Regions from separate parts of the Paenalcaligenes sp. DL 463 genome, predicted to be linked through region 1. Evidence: predicted binding sites of a transcription regulator. Region 1 holds the regulator's gene; each other region holds the start of a gene.
The links. The regulator HrcA, encoded in region 1, represses chaperone genes, less so after heat shock. The targets are predictions, from matches to a motif close to TTAGCACTCNNNNNNNNNGAGTGCTAA.
Positions count from the first base shown of each region.

Region 2: rpoH (RNA polymerase sigma factor RpoH) is a predicted target of HrcA. The motif match lies at 3,463-3,489, and genes of this name have one in related genera.
Region 3: AC2UZI_RS12640 (co-chaperone GroES) is a predicted target of HrcA. The motif match lies at 5,347-5,373, and genes of this name have one in related genera.

Region 1 covers NZ_JBYBKX010000001.1:1,071,860-1,078,492, reverse strand. Annotated here, with positions in the region: gene hemH (ferrochelatase) at 1-472, opposite strand, end outside; gene hrcA (heat-inducible transcriptional repressor HrcA) at 536-1,540, opposite strand; gene AC2UZI_RS05010 (NAD kinase) at 1,669-2,568, shown strand; gene recN (DNA repair protein RecN) at 2,580-4,226, shown strand; gene fur (ferric iron uptake transcriptional regulator) at 4,299-4,775, opposite strand; gene AC2UZI_RS04995 (outer membrane protein assembly factor BamE) at 4,925-5,428, shown strand; gene dapB (4-hydroxy-tetrahydrodipicolinate reductase) at 5,441-6,235, shown strand; gene murB (UDP-N-acetylmuramate dehydrogenase) at 6,323-6,633, opposite strand, start outside.
Region 2 covers NZ_JBYBKX010000001.1:414,234-420,866, reverse strand. Annotated here, with positions in the region: gene AC2UZI_RS01925 (COX15/CtaA family protein) at 1-662, shown strand, start outside; gene cyoE (heme o synthase) at 668-1,558, shown strand; gene AC2UZI_RS01915 (SCO family protein) at 1,600-2,223, shown strand; gene rpoH (RNA polymerase sigma factor RpoH) at 2,486-3,382, opposite strand; gene fghA (S-formylglutathione hydrolase) at 3,681-4,580, opposite strand; gene AC2UZI_RS01900 (S-(hydroxymethyl)glutathione dehydrogenase/class III alcohol dehydrogenase) at 4,706-5,812, opposite strand; gene AC2UZI_RS01895 (endonuclease/exonuclease/phosphatase family protein) at 6,079-6,633, opposite strand, start outside.
Region 3 covers NZ_JBYBKX010000003.1:217,560-224,192, forward strand. Annotated here, with positions in the region: gene nusB (transcription antitermination factor NusB) at 1-243, shown strand, start outside; gene thiL (thiamine-phosphate kinase) at 253-1,215, shown strand; gene AC2UZI_RS12620 (phosphatidylglycerophosphatase A family protein) at 1,230-1,742, shown strand; gene AC2UZI_RS12625 (CinA family protein) at 1,739-2,245, shown strand; gene pyrF (orotidine-5'-phosphate decarboxylase) at 2,252-3,079, opposite strand; gene groL (chaperonin GroEL) at 3,312-4,967, opposite strand; gene AC2UZI_RS12640 (co-chaperone GroES) at 5,002-5,289, opposite strand; gene AC2UZI_RS12645 (ABC transporter substrate-binding protein) at 5,678-6,633, shown strand, end outside.

The sequences.
Region 1 (6,633 bases):
GATACAGCTGCAACACGAGGATCTTCTCGCAGCCTTTCGCTCGCAGCGCATCGATCGCATCAGGAATGCTGGGGTTACCATAGCGCATGGCCAACTCAACATGGATATTCGCCTTGGCCTTTCGCAGCATTTGCTCTAGCCCGACAGCCTGACGTTGGCTGTAAACCAGTAAAGGGGCCCCCTCTTCAAGCCATACCAGTTCATATTTGGGCACCAGCTTTTTGGGACGCAGCGGCAAGACAGCCACATTCAAAATCACCTGCCATAGCACTTGCGGAATCTCAATAACACGAGGATCCGATAAAAACTCGCGCAAATAGCGTCGAATGGCTGGCGCAGTAGGTGCGTCCGGCGTACCCAGATTAATCAACAATACGCCGATAGCCGCATCTGGAGACGCGCTGACCTCGCTATCGAGTAATGTGGGGTCAGTCGCTTCAGGAAGGTATTTAGTCAACAACATAAAATCCATGACATCAGGTGGATAGGCTACGTTTGCAACCTTGATTTACTGTGCATCCTCGGGCATTGCTCTTCACTTCTGGCTTAGCGCATTGGATAACAAACGCGCCGTAATGTCCACGATAGGAATCACTTTCTCGTAAGCCATTCGGGTAGGCCCAATCACGCCTAAGGTTCCCACCACTTCACCACCCACGCCATACGGCGCAGTGATCACTGAAACCTCGTTCAGCGGCATCAAATTGGAATCACCACCAATGTAGATCTGTACGCCCTGCGCATGGCTAGAAACATCCAACAGATGTAAAAGGTCGGTCTTCTTCTCAAACAACTGAAACAGACGCCGTAGCCTGTCCATATCTTCGGTCATTTCACTAATGTTCAAGAGCTTATTCTCGCCAGAAATAACCACGGCCTCGTCGGTATCGGGTTCGGTCGTGCCCGCCACCACGGCGGCCTGCATCAGCTTAGAAATGTCTTCCTGCAACGATGACAGCTCGCCAGCTAAGGATTCACGCACCTCAGAGAACGACTTACCTGAGAAATGCTGGTTAAAGAAATTGCTTGCCTCAAGTAGCTCTTGAGACAAAAACTCTCGGGGCATCGATAAAATCCGGTTTTGCACATCGCCATCAGGCGTGACAATAATAAGCAAAACACGCTTACCCGATAAACGAATAAACTCGATTTGACTGAAGGTTTGCGCCCGTTTTGGCGCCATAACCACACCCGCGAACTGCGATAAATTTGACAGCAAAGCAGCCGCTGAAGTGACTGCTCGTCCGGGCTCGTCGCTAGGAAGGTGCAACCCCGCGGGCTCGACCATCGGTTGATCAAAACGCTGCACTGCCAACAAACGATCAACAAAAATGCGGTAGCCTTGGGGGGTGGGTACCCGCCCTGCCGAGGTGTGTGGGCTTTGAATCAGCCCCATGTCTTCAAGGTCGGCCATCACATTTCGAATGGTGGCAGGCGACAAATCGAACATTTTTGATAAGGTTCGAGAACCCACAGGTTGCCCATCGGCGATATATCGCTCGATTAATACTTTTAGCAATGCATTCGCTCTATCGTCCATAGCTCTTTACATAGTTGTTGTTGGTACGCTTACGTATAAATTCGATCAATAGAACGCCCTAAATTGTTGTGCAACTCTATAATTCACGTATTTCTACTTACTTAATCCGATCATAAGGCATTTTCCTCATGCACTTTAAAACGGTCGCCATCATTGGACGATATCAAGACACCGGCCTTGATGCTCCATTGCGCGCACTGATCCAGACACTAAAAACCGCTGGCTGCACAGTGTTAATGGAGGTGGAGACCGCACGCAACACAGGCATCCACGACATTGACGCTATCTCGTACGACGACATGGGTCGCTATGCCGACTTAGCCATTATCGTCGGCGGCGATGGCACCATGATTGGCGCCGCACGTAAACTTGCCTGTAGCGGCATCCCGCTTATTGGGATTAATCACGGGCGCTTAGGCTTCATTACTGACATCCCACTGGCCGACGCTCACGATGCCATTATTAGTGTCATTAACGGCAATTACGAGGCCGAAGAACGAAGCATGCTCGAAGGCAGGATTGTACGTGGTAACGAAACACTGATATCAAGTATTGCCCTGAACGACATCGTCATCAACCGAGCGGGTCGAGGCGGAATGATCGAACTGCGTGTCGAATTGGATGGCGTTTTTATGCACCGCCAACGCGCTGATGGGGTCATTATTTCCACCCCTACCGGCTCTACCGCCTACGCCTTAGCCGCTAACGGCCCTATTCTACACCCTGCCTTGAATGCGATCTTACTCGTTCCTGTGGCACCACAAACCTTATCGAACCGTCCCGTGGTGGTTCCCGATAGCAGTACACTCAGTTTAACGATCACCACATTGGGGCGCGTAGAATCCGGGGCCAGCGTACACTTTGATATGCAAACCTGGTCAGACTGCCAACCGGGTGATCGTATTGATGTGCGTACCGCCAAAGAAACCGTACGCTTTATTCACCCCACAGGCTACAGCTTCTTTTCCACGTTACGCCAGAAGCTTGACTGGAATCGCATGCCCCTACCCTCAGACGAAAACGATTAATACTCAACTTTATGCTGCGTTCTCTGAACATCCGTGACTTCGTTATTGTTAGCCATGCGCACATCGAATTCGAGGCTGGCTTCACCGTTTTCTCGGGCGAAACCGGCGCCGGAAAATCCATCTTAATTGATGCCTTATCGTTAGTGCTGGGTGCTCGCGGCGACACCAAAGTCATTCGCGAACACTGCGACAAGGCCGACATCAGTGCTCAGTTTGACTGCTCAGAAGCGGTGACGAACTGGTTGATCGCGCACGAACTTGAAGCCGATGGCGACTTACTGTTGCGCCGCATCATCGACAGTCAAGGTCGAAGCCGAGCCTTTATCAACGGCTCTCCCGCCACCTTGACGCAATTGCGTGATGTGGGTGAGTTTCTCGTGGACATCCACGGCCAGCACGCCCACCAAAGTTTATTGAAAGCAGCAAAACAGTACGAGCTACTCGACTCGCAAGGTGGGCATAGCGCCGTGGCTAAAGGCGTGCAACAGGCTTGGACTGTCTGGCAAGAGCTTCGCCGACAGTACCAACAGGCTGCAGAACAGGCGGACCAGCTTGCTGCCACGCGCGAACAACTGCAATGGCAACTGGATGAACTGCAGGCCTTGCAATTGCAAGAAAACGAATGGGAAACCGTTAGTGACGAGCATCAACGCTTGTCTCACTCGCAAGCCCTCATTGCGGGCACTTCTAAAGCCCTACAATTACTGGATGCTGAAGAAAGCTCGGCACAAAAAAACCTAAATGCTGCGGCCCATGAGCTTCAACATTTGCTTGATCACGACGCACAGCACTTACAACAAATTTTTGACACCGTAGAGTCGGCACGTATTGCCTGCGCTGAAGCAATTTCCGATTTAAACAGCTACGTGTACAACATGGAACTCGACCCCGATCGATTGGCCGTGGTCGAAGCACGAATGGCAGAAATCTTTGCCTTATCACGCAAACATAAGTGCCAACCCGAAGAACTGTTGCAGGTTCAAGCCGAACTTCAAGTTCGCATGGACGAACTCAATGAAAGCAGTAACCTCGAGAACCTTCAAGAGCGACTGCAACGTGCCGAGCAACACTACCAAAAGCTGGCTGGCGAGCTTAGTCAAGCTCGTGCCAACACGAGCAAAACACTAAGTAATCAAGTCACTGCGGCCATGCAAGAACTCTCCATGCAAGGCGGTCAGTTCGTGGTGTCATTAGCGCCATCCAAGGCCAGCGCCCACGGTAATGAAAGTGTAGAGTTTTTAGTCTCTGGACACGCTGGCGTCAGCCCTGCCCCCTTAAGTCGAGTGGCTTCTGGCGGTGAATTAGCAAGAATTTCATTGGCCTTGGCCGTCATTGCAAGCCAAGCAGCTCGGGTTCCGACGCTGATTTTTGATGAAGTGGACACCGGCATCGGAGGCGCCGTCGCCGAAGTGGTGGGCACTTTACTGCGCAAGCTAGGAAATCGGCATCAAGTATTGTGCGTCACACACCTACCGCAAGTGGCGGCCCAAGGCCAACACCACTTTCAGGTAAGCAAAACCAGCCACGACAGTGGTACCAGCTCAAGCATTGATGTTTTGAATGCTGCGGGTCGCGTGGAAGAGATATCACGCATGCTGGGTGGTATAGCGATTACCGAAACCACCCGTCAACACGCCAAAGAAATGCTACAGCAATAATAATGGTGCGCGAAGGATAAGAACCTAAGGCATATGCCATAGGCCCCTATCACTTCATTTCAATGTTGCACGTTAGCGTGTGGGCGTTTTTGCAGAAAGACGTCCACCCGTATTCACACGGCTGGCACTAATACACTCTTCGCAAATACCGTACAACACCAAGGTATGGCTTTCGAGCTCGAAGCCTAGGTCTTCAGCAATTTTATACTGTCGTTGCTCAATTTCCGGATCGGAGAACTCAACTACCTTGGTGCAGTTGGTGCAAATGAAGTGGTCGTGATGATCACCATCATTTAGCTCAAAAACAGCTTTTCCACCATCAAACTGACTGCGCATCAAAATACCGGCTTGCTCAAACTGAGTAAGAACGCGATAAACCGTGGCCAGTCCGATGTCTACGTCTTCGGCAATAAGAAGGCGATATACATCTTCGGCGCTTAGATGACGCATTTCATCTGTATCATCGTTACGACGGAAGACGTCGAGAATCTTGAGGCGTGGAAAAGTCGCCTTAAGCCCCATGTTTTTCAGTTCATTCTGATCTTTCATAGCTAAAATTATATATCTGAGGGGGTAAGGCTCGTGGCCCATCAGAAAAATACCGACGGATTCCGAGACGGATTTCACGGCGTATTATGCGCCGAAGTCGAATCCCTTATATGATAACGATTTTATTCTAACAGGGGCATTGCACTCAGATGAAAGCGAAAAAACTTATTCCTGCCCTACGCACGAGTTTAGCCATCTGCCTTAGCGCTGCAGTATTAAGTGCGTGTGGCGGTGGTAAATGGGGATTTCCCTATAAAGCCGATGTGCAGCAAGGAAACTGGATTACCGCTGAAGAAGTTAGCCAACTGCAGCCCGGAATGACACGCGAGCAGGTTCGCTACGTATTAGGCACACCCACATTACGGGATATTTTCCACACCGATCGTTGGGAATACCCTTTTTACAGCAAGCCCGGTTACGGTGAAGAAGAACTGCGTTTGTTCACTGTTTGGTTTGAAGGTGACACCTTAGTACGCTGGGAAGGTAGCGCTCAGCCACAGCACCAACCTTTCCAGGAAGCCAGCACCAATCGCACTCAACCAACCACCTCTGACACCGAGGATGACAATGCGGCACATACTCTGCCCATTAATCAGCCTCAGCCTGCGGGTGCCATTCATGACGGCTCACACCACCCCGAGCCGCTACGTTAAATAGGATTAAAAATGCGTATTGCAATTAGCGGCGCCAATGGACGCATGGGCCGCATGCTGATCGAGGCGGTATTGAATCACCCTGAGCTTCAACTTAGCGTGGCTCTCGATCATTCTGGCTCACCTGCCATCGGAAACGATGCCGGTGCGTTCTTAGGTCGAGACACCGGCGTCATCATTAGCGACGACCTGAACTCATTAGCCCAAGCCGATTGTTTAATTGACTTTACTCGTCCCGAAGGCACCCTTACTCACCTTGAAGCTTGCATCCAGCACCAAACCAAGTGTGTTATCGGAACAACCGGCTTTAGCGAAGAGCAGAAAGCACGCATTCAACAAGCTTCTACAGATATCGCCATTGTTTTCGCACCCAACATGAGCGTAGGCGTGAACGCTACGCTTCGTTTGCTCGAGGTCGCGGCCAAGCTTTTAAATTCCGGCTTTGATGTGGAAGTATTTGAAGCGCATCACCGAAATAAAGTGGATGCGCCATCCGGTACAGCACTAATCATGGGCGAAACGGTAGCCAATGCGTGGGGCAAAAACCTAAATGATATTGCTGACTGGGCACGACACGGGGAAACCGGTGCTCGCGAGACCGGTAATATCGGTTTTTCAGTCGTACGAGGCGGGGATATTATTGGTGATCACACGGTGTATTTTTGCGGTGAAGGTGAACGCATCGAAATTTCACACCGCTCTAGTAGCCGCACCACTTATGCTCAAGGCAGTTTGCGCGCGGTACAGTTCTTGACCGATAAAAAGTCAGGTTTGTATTCTATGCACGACGTTTTAGGCATAAAATAAAAGCTAAACGCGGCCTAGCGTTAGCGGCTGTACTGCCGTTAACGCTGGGCGATTCGCCCTAAAGCACTGTGGCCCTCGCTATCCAACTTAGTTTACGTTAACGGGCTCTTGTTCAAGCATGACCCCAAAACGGTGGTCAATATCCGCCTGAATTGCCTCCGCTAAGCGCTTTACATCTTCGGCGTTCGCCCCCCCAAGGTTCGTCATCACCAATGCCTGTTGGGTATGCATTGCTACCGACCCTAAGGCCTTTGCTTTCCAACCCGCCGTATCAATTAGCCAGGCAGCTGCAAGCTTATACGTGCCATCAACCTGCTCGTAGCCTTTAATTTCTGGGTATTGGGCGCGAAGACTTAACCACTTATCACGGTTAACCACCGGATTTTTAAAGAAGCTTC
Region 2 (6,633 bases), 660 kb from region 1:
CACTGGTGGCAGTATGTGTTCAAGGCGCTTTTGGGGCATGGACCGTCACCCATAAGCTCATGCCAGTCATTGTCACCACCCACTTACTTGGCGGCATGACCGTATTGTCTTTATTGACGTGGCTTGCTGCCCGCGAGCGTCAACCTAACGTACAGGTGGACTATAGCCATTGGCACCCCTTGGTGTTGGCCTCTTTCATTTTATTGTTTATACAAATCGCCTTGGGTGGCTGGGTTAGCACCAACTACGCGGCCTTAGCCTGCATGGACTTTCCTTTATGTCACGGTCAAGTATTCCCACCCATGGATTTTGCCAGCGGATACTCACTTAATCGCGACCTAGGCATGACTCGAACCGGAGACTTCCTGCCACGCGAGGCGCTCACCGCCATTCATTGGACACACCGGAATTTTGCTTTTGTGGTGTTTTTCATTGTGGGAGCAACCGCCTGGAAGCTACGGGACAAACCCGCTTTGCAAGGGCCTGCTAGACTGCTATTGTTATTACTGTGTCTACAGCTATTTACCGGCCTAACCACTATTTTCTTTAAATGGCCCCTACTAATTGCTGTGCTACACAATGGTGGAGCAGCAGGAATGATCCTGTGCTGCATCTTATTATTAGTCCGAACATCGCGCTCTAAAACCTTCGTGAAGGAGTAAGCTGCATGACGACTGTAACTGCTAGCCCGAGCACTCTCTGGCGTCAGTACTGGGTACTAACCAAACCTAGGGTCACCCAGTTAGCGGTGTTCTGTGCCGTTATTGGTATGTTTCTTGCCAGCCCCGGCCTACCCAATCCTACGACCGTTATTGCCGCGACGCTGGGCATCTGGCTACTGGCTGCCGCCGCCTTTGCCATTAACTGTTTAATCGAGCGCGAACTTGACGCCCGCATGCTGCGTACAGCGCGTCGCGCAACCGCCAGTGGTGACATCAGCAGCCCTCAGGTCATCACTATGTCTACCTTAGTTGGCCTAAGTGGCATGGTGATCCTGTACGTGTTCGTAAACGAACTCACGATGTGGTTAACCGTCACCACCTTTATTGGTTACGCCATTATTTATACCGTGGTCTTAAAGCCCCGCACCCCACAAAATATTGTTATCGGGGGCTTATCGGGGGCCATGCCCCCCGCGTTAGGCTGGGCGGCAGTGGCTAACGCTGTGCCAGCTGAAGCGTGGCTGTTGGTGCTGATTATTTTTATCTGGACGCCACCGCACTTCTGGGCTCTGGCCCTATACCGTAAAAACGACTACGAAAAATCAGGCTTACCCATGCTACCCGTTACCCACGGTAACCCCTTCACAAGCCTGCATATTTTACTCTACACCCTCATTTTGTTTGCGGCGAGCCTACTGCCTTTCGTGATCAGAATGAGTGGGCCCTTATATGCAATTGCCGCCGTTTTACTAAGTGGTCGCTTCATCCACTACGCTTGGCTTTTACACCGAAATTATTCCGATCAGCTTTCTCGGCGCGTTTTTAAATACTCGATTATTTATCTGGCCCTATTGTTCGCTGCACTCTTAATTGATCACTGGGTAGCACTGCTCTAATACCATTAACCTACCTACCCCTTCTATAAGCATCACCTTTTATGTCTGCATTGTCTGGTTTCTCCGTTAAAAACGGGTTAATGCTGTTTGTTTTGATACTGCTCAGTCTAAGCCTAAGTGCCTGTGGTCCTAGCGAAGCCGAATTGCAATTTCACGGCAGTAACATCAGTGGTTCGGATTTAGGTAGCGAACTCGCCATGGTCGACGGTAATGGCAACTTACGCACCATCGAAAGCTTTAACGGCAAAGTGGTCGTTGTGTTTTTTGGTTTTACCCACTGCCCAGATATCTGCCCTACCGCCTTAAGTCAATTAGCCGCCTCAATGGACAGCCTAGGCTCTGATGCTGACAACGTGCAGGTGGTACTGATCACGGTGGACCCAGAACGCGATACCCCAGAGGTCATTAGCCAATACGTGCGCGCCTTCGATGAACGCTTTATTGGCTTAACCGGCTCACCGGCCCAGTTACATAAAACTGCTCAATCGTTCAAAGCCTATTACGCCAAAGCCGAAGGCCCTACGCCCGAGCAGTACACCATGGATCACTCTTCGTCGTTTTATTTGCTTGACGCCACAGGCGAAGCCCGCGTGTTATTACGTGGGGATGCCACACCTGACGAGCTTAGCCACGATATACAGCAGCTACTGAAAACCGTTAGTTAACTAGCTGTCGTCCCGTTTCAAGACCCCAGCGGCCTCCTGCAATCGTCTGCGCAACCATAAAAAAAGGGACACCACAAAGGGTGTCCCAATAAATCGCATCCGCTTCAATAGGGAGGGGAAGAGGAGAAGCCGAAGCCGATGCACACCAACGCAACGCTCAGGGAAGTGCAATTGCGCTGTTGATATAAGTTAGTGGCGTGCTAGAGGCTTAAGTTCAAATTACCCCAAAGCTAAAGTGTAAAAATATATTTCGTCTGCATACCTAGGCAGCAACCTGCAGCAAATTGCGCATCTTTTTCATGGCGGCCACTTCAATCTGACGTATGCGTTCAGCCGACACACCGTATTCAGCGGCTAAATCATGCAGCGTTAAGCCTTTATCATCCTGCAACCAACGGGATTCAATAATGCGACGCGAACGTGGATCTAACTGCTCTAAAGCCGCTCCAAGCCCTTCACCTTGCAACGACTGTTCTGCCCGAGTTTCCAGAACTTGGGTAGGTTCGAACTCGCCTTCGTCAGACAAATAACTAATCGGCGCAAAAGATTCATCGTCGTCGTTTTGAAGCTCGATACCGAACTCGCCGCCCGACATGCGAATTTCCATTTCGCTTACGTCTTGCGGACGTACATTTAGCTCTCGGGCGATATGATCGATTTCATCGGGGTTCAAGGTTTGCCCGTCTTCGGGACGCATGCGTCGTAAGTTAAAAAACAACTTACGTTGAGCTTTGGTTGTCGCAATTTTAACTAAGCGCCAATTGCGCACCACGTACTCGTGGATTTCCGCTTTAATCCAGTGCACAGCAAAAGAAACCAAGCGCACACCGCGCTCGGGGTCAAAACGCTTCACGGCTTTCATCAGCCCAATATTGCCTTCTTGGATCAAATCAGCATGAGGTAAGCCGTAGCCCAGATACTGACGAGAAATGGAAACCACCAAACGCAAATGCGACATGATTAGTCGACGTGCCGCTTCAAGGTCTTCACTTTCTTTTAAGCGACGGCCTAAGCTAAGCTCTTCTTCTGGAGTAAGCATTGGCTGGGCGTTAACCGCAGAAATATAGGCCTCAATTGTGCCCAGAGCACCCGGATTGGATACCGCCGCTGCCAAATTATTGGCAGGAGCAAGGGCCAAGGATTGCGAAGTTTGGGTCATAAATCGTCCTGTAAAAGTGCTTGTTCGCGATCTGCTGATAACGTCGCCACAAGCAACATTTGCATTAATACTTCTGTATTTTAGCACTCTACTCTGATGAGTGCTAATGTTGCAAGTACAGCCTATACGATAGTTTTTACATCAAAAGGTTCCGTATTCAAGCTGTTTTACATCAAAAGTCACATCATTACGTCTACTCATATCCAGATAAACTAGGGCCGTTAAGCTTTTGGAACGCCGATATAAGGGCAACGACGCGCCCGAAGGCGCGTCGTTGCTAACACAGTCTACAGTGTATTTATGACAAACGCTCGGCATGAAAGCGCATATGGTCTTTCATGAAGGTCGATATAAAGTAATAACCGTGATCGTAGCCTTCATGGCGACGTAAGGTTAATGGCTGGCCAACTTTCTCACACGCTGCCTCAAACGCTTCGGGATAAAGCTGCTCGGCTAAAAAATTATCGGCTAAACCCTGATCCACTAATATTCCCTTGGGATAGGGCGCTGCACTTTGCTTTTGCATAAGTAAGCTAGCATCGTACGCCTCCCATGTTGATTTGTCAGAGCCCAAATAACCGCTAAACGCTTTTTCACCCCAAGGGCACTGAGTGGGTGCTGCAATGGGTGCAAAGGCCGATACCGATTTAAATTTACCAGGGTAACGCTGAGCGAGCACCAAAGCACCATGTCCACCCATCGAGTGCCCAAAGATACCGACGCGTTCAGCATCGCCCGAGAAAACAGTGGTGACAATATCGTATAGCTCGTTCACCACGTAGCTTTCCATACGGTAGTGCTTGTTCCATGGCGCCTCGGTAGCATCCACATAAAAGCCCGCACCGGTTCCAAAGTCCCAACCATCGTCTTCGCCAGGAAAACCTGCCCCACGTGGACTGGTATCGGGTGTTACTAAAATAATGCCGTGCTCGGCGGCGTACTGCTGCGCTGCCGCTTTAATCATGAAGGTTTCTTCCGTGCACGTTAGACCTGCCAAGTAGATCAACACCGGCAGTTTCGTGACCCCCATCACGTTCGCCCCAGCGTTAGCCTCTTTAGCGGACTCGGCCCCTGCTTGAGGTGGAAAATACACCGATAAGCGCATGGGCAAACCAATAGTTTGAGAGGCATGCTGATAGTACCTTTGCCAACCCTCAAAACAACGGTGTTCACTGATAAGTTCTAACTGACCAGACATATGAATTTCCTATTAAGCAACGTCAAGCGACATTCACTGATAACAATACCGGCTCGATATTAAACAAACGGGTTGCATAGATTAGATCTAGGCAACCCGTGCTTGGTACACGTATAAACTAAGCGTTAATACACAACAACAGAGCGGATGGACTCACCGCGCTCCATCAGATCAAAGCCTTCATTAATACGCTCAAGCGGTAAATGGTGAGTAATCAGATCATCGATATTGATCTTACCATCCATGTACCAGTCAACGATTTTCGGTACATCGGTACGACCACGTGCACCACCGAATGCAGAGCCTTTCCACACACGACCTGTAACCAATTGGAAAGGACGTGTGGCGATTTCGGCGCCCGCTTCAGCCACACCAATAATGACTGACTGACCCCAACCACGGTGACAAGACTCTAAGGCTTGACGCATGACTTTGGTGTTACCCACACACTCAAAAGTGTAGTCGGCACCACCATCTGTTAGTTGAATAATATGGTCAACCACATTCTCAACTTCAGAGGCGTTCACAAAATCCGTCATACCAAACTGACGCGCCATGGCTTCACGTTCGGGATTAAGGTCTACACCGATAATCTTATCGGCACCGACCATTTTGGCACCCTGAATTACGTTCAGACCAATGCCACCCAAACCAAACACCACAACGTTAGCACCCGCTTCAACGTTGGCGGTAAAGAGCACAGCACCAAGGCCTGTGGTCACACCACAACCGATGTAGCAAACTTTATCGAATGGCGCATCGCTGCGAATTTTTGCCAACGCAATTTCAGGCACCACAATGTGGTTAGCAAAGGTGGATGTACCCATGTAGTGATGAATGGGTTTGCCATCAATGCTGAAGCGTGATGTGCCGTCCGGCATCAAACCCTTACCCTGTGTAGCGCGTATAGCGGTACACAAGTTAGTTTTCTGTGAAAGACACGACTTACACTGACGACACTCAGGTGTGTACAGTGGAATAACGTGATCCCCAGGTTTTAACGAGGTAACGCCTGCGCCCACCTCCATCACAACACCAGCGCCTTCGTGACCTAAAATAGCAGGGAATAAACCCTCTGGGTCAGCGCCCGATAGGGTATATAAATCAGTGTGGCAAATACCGGTTGCTTTAATCTCTACTAAGACCTCGCCTGCGCGTGGGCCTTGTAAATCAACTTCTTCAATGGTTAACGGTTCACCCGCTTTCCAAGCAATAGCTGCTTTGGTTTTCATTGAATCAAACCTCCTCAGTAAAGCAATCTAATTATCGATACCTAAACCCTCATCGATGAAACAACCATCATGAAGTAGCGTAGCGTCGCCTCTGTTTCAAACACAGCAGATCATCATCAGGTACAGGCTATATTTCTTTCCGTTACTCATATATTGAGGAACTGTTTAACCATATAACAATACGCGACGGGATTCCAGTCTTTAGCTTAGGCTTTTTTCCCGTACAACAGCCCTGTTAAGGGTTGCGCAACGAGGACGTGCGGTTTTCAGGGCAGTTCTAGCTCGGTCAGAATGGGAGAGTGATCAGAGATTTGTTTCCACGGAGCGCCTTGCAATACACGGGCGTTGCGCACAGCAAAGCCTCGTTGATAGATACGATCAAGGCGTAAAAATGGGAAAACCGCAGGAAAAGTGCGAGGGGGAGGCGTCAGACGAGCATTGCCATCTACACCCAGAACCGGAGAGCCGGCCATATCGTCATTATTTTGTTTACCGCTATTTCGGCTACCGCGCAGCCATTGCATGGGCTGTCGTAGCTTAAACCGCGAACTGGCATACATCTCGGGGGCAAACGAAAAGACTTCGTACAAGCCCAATTGCTTCACAAAGATAGGCGCCAGACGATTATTCCAATCGTTGAAGTCACCCGCGATGAGTAAAGGCTCATCTTCCGGCACAATGCGGTTAATACGCTCGACCAGCGCCGAAATTTGCCGGGTTCTACCACCTGAAAACAAACCCAAGTGCACAACAAGGCAATGCACATGGCGATCTTCGATCTGCACCACCGCATGCAAGAGACCACGTTGCTCTAGCTTATG
Region 3 (6,633 bases), on a different contig from region 1:
ATGCCCTTTGTTGATCGCCCGCTCAGCGAACTCTCACCGATCGAGCATGGTATTTTGCTTCTGGGTAGTTATGAGCTAGTGCACCATGTGGAAGTGCCATACCGAGTGGCCATCAACGAGGCGGTAGAGCTGGCTAAAGACTTCGGTGGCACCGATGGTTTTAAGTTTGTTAATGGTGTGCTTGATCGGCTCGCGCTTACGGTCAGGGAAGCCGAAGTTCAAAAGTACCAAAAGCGTAAGTAGGGCAAGCCGTTGGCCAACGAGTTCGATTTAATCGCGCAGTATTTCTCCCGGCCGGCCCCAGAGGGCTATGTGGGCGTTGGCGATGACTGTGCCTTATTTTCGGTTCGTTCGGGTTATCAACTAGCAACAAGTACTGACTTGTTGCTTGAAGAGCGCCACTTTTTTAGCGATGTGGATCCACAGCGTTTAGGCCATAAGGCTCTTGCAGTGAATCTGTCCGACCTTTCGGCTATCGGCGCTATCCCTAAGGGATGTTTGTTGGGCTTAGCCCTTCCCACGGTCGATCACGACTGGCTGTACGCCTTTAGCAAAGGTCTGCTTGAACTCGCAGATCGCTATCAATGCCCCCTTATTGGGGGCGACACCACTCGATCAGTACAAGGTATCAGCATCAGCCTAACCGTAATGGGCGAGGTACCCACGGGTCGCGCTCTATTGCGCTCTGCTGCTCAGGTAGGTGACGATATCTGGCTAAGTGGCGAGTTAGGTGCTGCGGACATTGCTCTGCGCTATCGTACACAGCAGCTGCCTATGGACAGCGTCCGTTATGCGGGCTGTATTGACGACCTTGAGCTTCCCCATCCCCCCGTGCGCTTAGGTGCTGACTTAGTGGGGGTAGCCAATGCGGCCATCGATGTTTCCGATGGTTTAGTGCAAGATTTAGGGCATATTCTGGCGGCAAGCCGATGCGGTGCTGAAGTTCATTATGCCTTATTGCCTATCCATCCGGCGTTAATGGGTCTGCCCATGGCTGTGCAAGAGCAGGCCGTGCTAGGGGGTGGCGATGTCTTTCAGCTTTGTTTTACCGCCCCAGTATCGCAACGGTCATTGATTATGGAAATGGCTCAGCAGCACGGGATACGTGTTACCCAGATAGGTGAAATTACACAAAGCGCAGGGCTGCGAGTTCGTAATGCCCAAGGCGAATGCATTGAACCAACTCGTCAGGGTTATGATCATTTTGCAGAGTAAATACCGATTTAATCATGACAAAGCCACACGATAGCGTACGTGTTCGTCCCAGCGTGCAATGGGTTTATCAAAAGCCCTACCGTTTTTTTGCCTTTGGTTTCGGCTCGGGTACGTTGTATCCAGGGCCGGGTACATGGGGGACGGTATTAGGGTGGCTGTTGTGGCTGCTTGTGTTGCAGCACTTACCCGATACCAGTGTTGCGGTATTGTTGTTGCTGAGCTTTGGCTTAGGTTGCTGGGCGTGCCAGCGTACTGGCGATGATCTGGGCGTACCCGATCACAGTGGTATGAATTGGGATGAAGTGGTTGCGTTCTGGTTAGTGCTTTGGCTTAGCCCGACGGGATTTTGGCCTCAGTTGTGCGCCTTTGCGTTGTTCCGTTTTTTCGATATTGTTAAGCCGCCACCGGTACGTTATGTCGATCGCCGTCTTTCGGGCGGTTTTGGCGTTATGTTTGACGATATTGTCGCAGCGCTATATGCCTTACTGGCAATGGCCCTCTTGGTACGATTAGGAGTCTTTGTATGATAAGCAATACGAACCTACTCTTAGCTGAAAAACTCGGTACATTGTTAAAAAAGAAAGCCATGTTTATAGCCACGGCAGAGTCGTGCACGGGTGGCTTAGTCGCGGCGAGTTGCACCGCAATTGATGGATCCAGCCAGTGGTTTGAGCGCGGTTTTGTGACCTACAGCAATGCGGCAAAGCAAGAAGACCTTCAGGTGAACGTTGATACGCTGGAGCGTTTTGGTGCGGTCAGTGAAGAAACCGCCATGGAGATGGCCTCTGGGGTGCTAGCTTCTGTAGCAGGTGTACAGGTCGCCGTCTCTACCACAGGGATAGCAGGACCCACTGGCGCTACACCAGGAAAGCCTGTAGGCATGGTTTGTTTTGGCATTGCAAGATGTACCAAAGACGGAATTGTCACCCGCGCTTATACGCAAATTTTTGAAGGTGATCGCACTGCGATACGAGATCAAGCGGTGGTATTTATTCTCACTACCACGGCTGATCTCTTACAGAACGCCTAAGGGTGTCTATCGTATCGCTGTTTTGGCAGTATTAATGGCGTCGCGAGTTTGCTTTGCAACGGTTGCTGCCATTTCACGCCAGTCGTCGCCCGAGCTCGCGTATAAAATGGCCCGAGAAGAATTGATCATCATGCCATGACCGGTGCTGTCTAAGCCTGCAGCCACGGTTTCAGAAATGCTGCCACCTTGAGCACCGATGCCAGGTACGAGTAGTGGCATGTCGCCAATGCGGGCACGTACGGCTGCTACTTCGTCTGGAAAGGTAGCGCCTACTACTAAGGCACACTGCCCATTGCGATTCCATTTATTAGCGACCAGATCGGCCACATGAAGGTATAGGGGCGTACCATCTTGCATCGTCAGAAATTGTAGATCTGACCCGCCAGCGTTAGAGGTTCGGCACAATACGATGACCCCATGATCAGACCATTCTAGATAGGGTTCTACCGAATCAAAGCCCATATACGGGTTCACGGTGACTGCGTCGGCTTGATAGCGCTCAAAGGCTTCGGCGGCGTAATGATTGGCAGTCGAGCCAATATCACCACGTTTCGCGTCTAAGACGATCGGCAGCCAGGGGTAGTGCTCTCGTACATAGGCGCATAAGGCTTCAAGTTGCGCTTCGGCCGCTTGCGAGGCGAAGTAGGCAATTTGGGGTTTAATCCCACAGGCATACGCTGCAGTCGCGTCGACGATGTCCCGACAAAACTCAAAAATAGCGTCAGGTTTATGGTGTAACTCTGCGGGGAAGCGAGAGGTATCTGGGTCTAGGCCTACCATCAATAACGAGTTAGAGCGAGACCAGGCGGCCTCAAGCTTAGCGGAAAATTTCATAATAAATAAAGCGATAAGAGGCCAATGGCAGCGAGCAGAAAGTGAAAGCTTAACAGGTGTGGCGGTAGTGAGCGTAAGACAGCGATGATTCGATGCCGCCTAGATGCAGACGTGATTATAAAGGCTGACCCAAGAAAATAAAAAAGGGCCCTTGCTGCGTTATCACAGCAAGGGCCCTTTTAGTGCAGGGTGCTTAACGAGAGAGGTTAAGCTTTTGCAACGAATTGGGTGCTTAGAAGCCGCCCATTCCGCCCATACCACCCATGCCGCCCATTCCACCCATATCAGGCATACCGCCTTCGGCTTTCTCTTCGGCGATTTCGGCAACAGCAACTTCAGTTGTTAGCAACAAGCTAGCAATGGAAGCAGCGTTTTGTAGTGCTGTACGCGTTACTTTAGTTGGGTCAAGTACACCTTGAGCCACTAAGTCGCCGTACTCGCCTGTAGAGGCGTTGTAGCCGTAGTTACCTTCACCGGAAGCGACTTCGTTAACAACGACGCTTGCTTCTTCACCAGCATTGCTGACGATGGTGCGTAGGGGAGCTTCAATAGCACGTAGTACAAGTTTGATACCTGCGTCTTGGTCTAGGTTCTCGCCGGTAAGCTGAGAAACTGCAGCGCGTGCACGGATAAGTGCAACACCACCACCAGGAACAATACCTTCTTCTACGGCAGCGCGAGTTGCATGCAATGCATCTTCAACACGTGCTTTTTTCTCTTTCATTTCAACTTCTGTTGCTGCACCAACGCGGATAACGGCTACACCGCCAGCCAACTTGGCTACACGCTCTTGAAGTTTTTCACGATCGTAATCGGAAGTGGCTTCTTCGATCTGTGCACGGATTTGTTTTACACGTGACTCGATGGAAGGGCTATCGCCAGCACCGTCAATAATCGTGGTGTTTTCTTTAGCAACTTCAATGCGCTTGGCTTGACCTAAGTGCTCGAGAGTTGCTGTTTCGAGTGACATACCGGTTTCTTCTGAAATTACGGTACCGCCAGTTAGGATAGCGATGTCTTCCAACATGGCTTTACGACGATCACCAAAGCCTGGAGCTTTAACAGCAGTAGCTTTAAGAATGCCGCGGATGTTGTTGACGACTAGGGTAGCTAGCGCTTCGCCTTCTACGTCTTCAGCAATAATCAACAGAGGACGGCTGGACTTGGCAACTTGCTCAAGAATAGGAAGCAAATCGCGGATGTTGCTGATTTTTTTGTCAAAAATTAGCACATAGGGATCGTCCAGAGCAGCAACTTGCTTTTCAGGGCTAGTGATGAAGTAGGGTGAGAGGTAGCCGCGATCAAACTGCATACCTTCTACAACATCAAGTTCGTTTTCAAGCGACTTACCGTCTTCAACGGTAATGACACCCTCTTTACCGACTTTGTCCATGGCGTTAGCAATGATCTCACCGATGGAGAGGTCGCTGTTGGCAGAAATAGAACCCACCTGAGCGATTTCTTTGCTGGTCGCGCAAGGGCGTGACAGTTTACGTAGTTCTTCTACGGTAACCGCAACGGCTTGGTCGATACCGCGCTTGAGGTCCATTGGGTTGATACCCGCTGCGACGTATTTCAAGCCTTCTTCTACGATGGCTTGTGCCAAAACTGTAGCAGTGGTTGTACCATCACCGGCGTTATCAGACGTTTTAGAAGCCACTTCTTTAACGAGTTGTGCACCGATGTTTTCAAATTTGTCTTTCAGTTCGATTTCTTTAGCAACCGATACACCGTCTTTGGTAACGGTAGGAGCGCCAAAAGAACGATCGAGAACCACGTTACGACCTTTGGGGCCCATGGTGGTTTTTACAGCGTTAGCGAGAGTGTTTACACCACGTACAATGCGTGTGCGAGCTTCATCGCCGAAAAATACTTGCTTAGCAGCCATTTTTAATTCCTTGATTCAGTGCGTAAATGGAGGATTACTCGATAATGGCGAGGATTTCTTCTTCGCGGATAACGAGCAGTTCTTCACCGTCAACTTTGACGCTCTGACCGGCGTATTTGCCAAACAGAATTTTGTCGCCAACTTTCAGGTCGAGAGGCAGAACTTTGCCGTCTTCTGTACGTTTACCTGGGCCTACTGCCAAAACTTCACCTTGATCGGGCTTTTCTGCCGCGCTTTCAGGGATAACAATACCCGAGGCTGTGGTGCGCTCGTTGTCCAAACGTTTGACGATCACACGATCGTTCAGAGGACGCAGTGCCATAGTTGAACTCCTGTTCAAAAAAACAAGTGGAATAAAATTTTGAGCCTGTGACTGTTGTTAGCACTCACTAGCTATGAGTGCTAATTATAAGGGTGAATGAGGTAATTTCAAGTCATGCAAACCATGATGGTTACATAACGGGATTTAAACGCACTTTCTACCCAGCCACAGCGCCGTGCTGACACCATTGTGTGCAGCTAACCACATAGATGGAGATGCTTTTTTATCATTTCAAGAGGCAGCCTTACGAATATTCCGTTGTTCAGTGATTATGTCTGCTTTTATGATGCTTTGAAGCTGTGCGAGGGGCTGTCTGTACGATAGTATGTGATTCGTGGACGTCAAGCGTCCTGAGCGGGTGAATATAATATTTAAAGCAAAAGGAAAAATGCGCTCAGTTCATCACGGACCGATGGTTCTTATCCAACCTCTCAGTTTGTTGACTGTGTGGGTGGCGTTAATGTTACCTACGATGGCGGCAGCTCAAGAACTGCGGATCATGACGTCGTACCAATCGGTTGTGGTTGACCCATTGGTTGAAGCCTTCCATCGGCAACACCCGGATATCCGGGTGCGGGTGCTGAATAAGAACACTCATGCTGCTGTCGACGAGATGTTGGCGGGTAATGGTCGGCGCTTTGATTTGTTCTGGGCCTCATCACCAGAGGCTTTTGTGGTATTGAAACATGCTGGCCTATTGGTTGACGTAGGGCATGGGCCACACGCCGATTTCGCATGGTCAGCGGTGGGTTGGACATGGCGAGCAACACACGATGCACCCCCTGACTTTCCTATACCGCAAGACTGGAATGATTTGCTCGACCCGGTGTTTTCGCAACGTATTGCCATGTCGCATCCGATGCGCTCAGGGACCATGCACTCTCTTCTGGAAACGATTCTGCAAGATCGAGGTTGGCAAGCGGGTTGGGCGTGGGTTTTAGAACTTACTGCACAGTTAAGTACGATCTCTGCCCGTAGTTTTGGTGTGCTAGAGGGTGTGGAGAGTGGTGAGTTCACTTTAGGCTTGAGTATTGACTACTTGGCGTTAACACGCCGGAGTGATGGACTGGTTTTTCGCTACGGTCATCCAGTGATCATGATCCCGGCGCGAATAGCCGCGTTACAGGGCGGCGACAACTCCTCAGCAGCCCGAGCCTTCATGAACTTCGTATTGTCGGAGCAGGGCCAACGAGTTTTGCTACGGCCCGAGATACGTCGCATCCCTGTCGACCCTGATGTGCGTGCCGAGCTCGAAGCGTCTTTGCATCCTGAGGTCAGAGCGGCGTTGAATTTCAGTTGGTCACGCTATGACCCTGAGTTGGCCGCACGACGTTATTGGGAAAT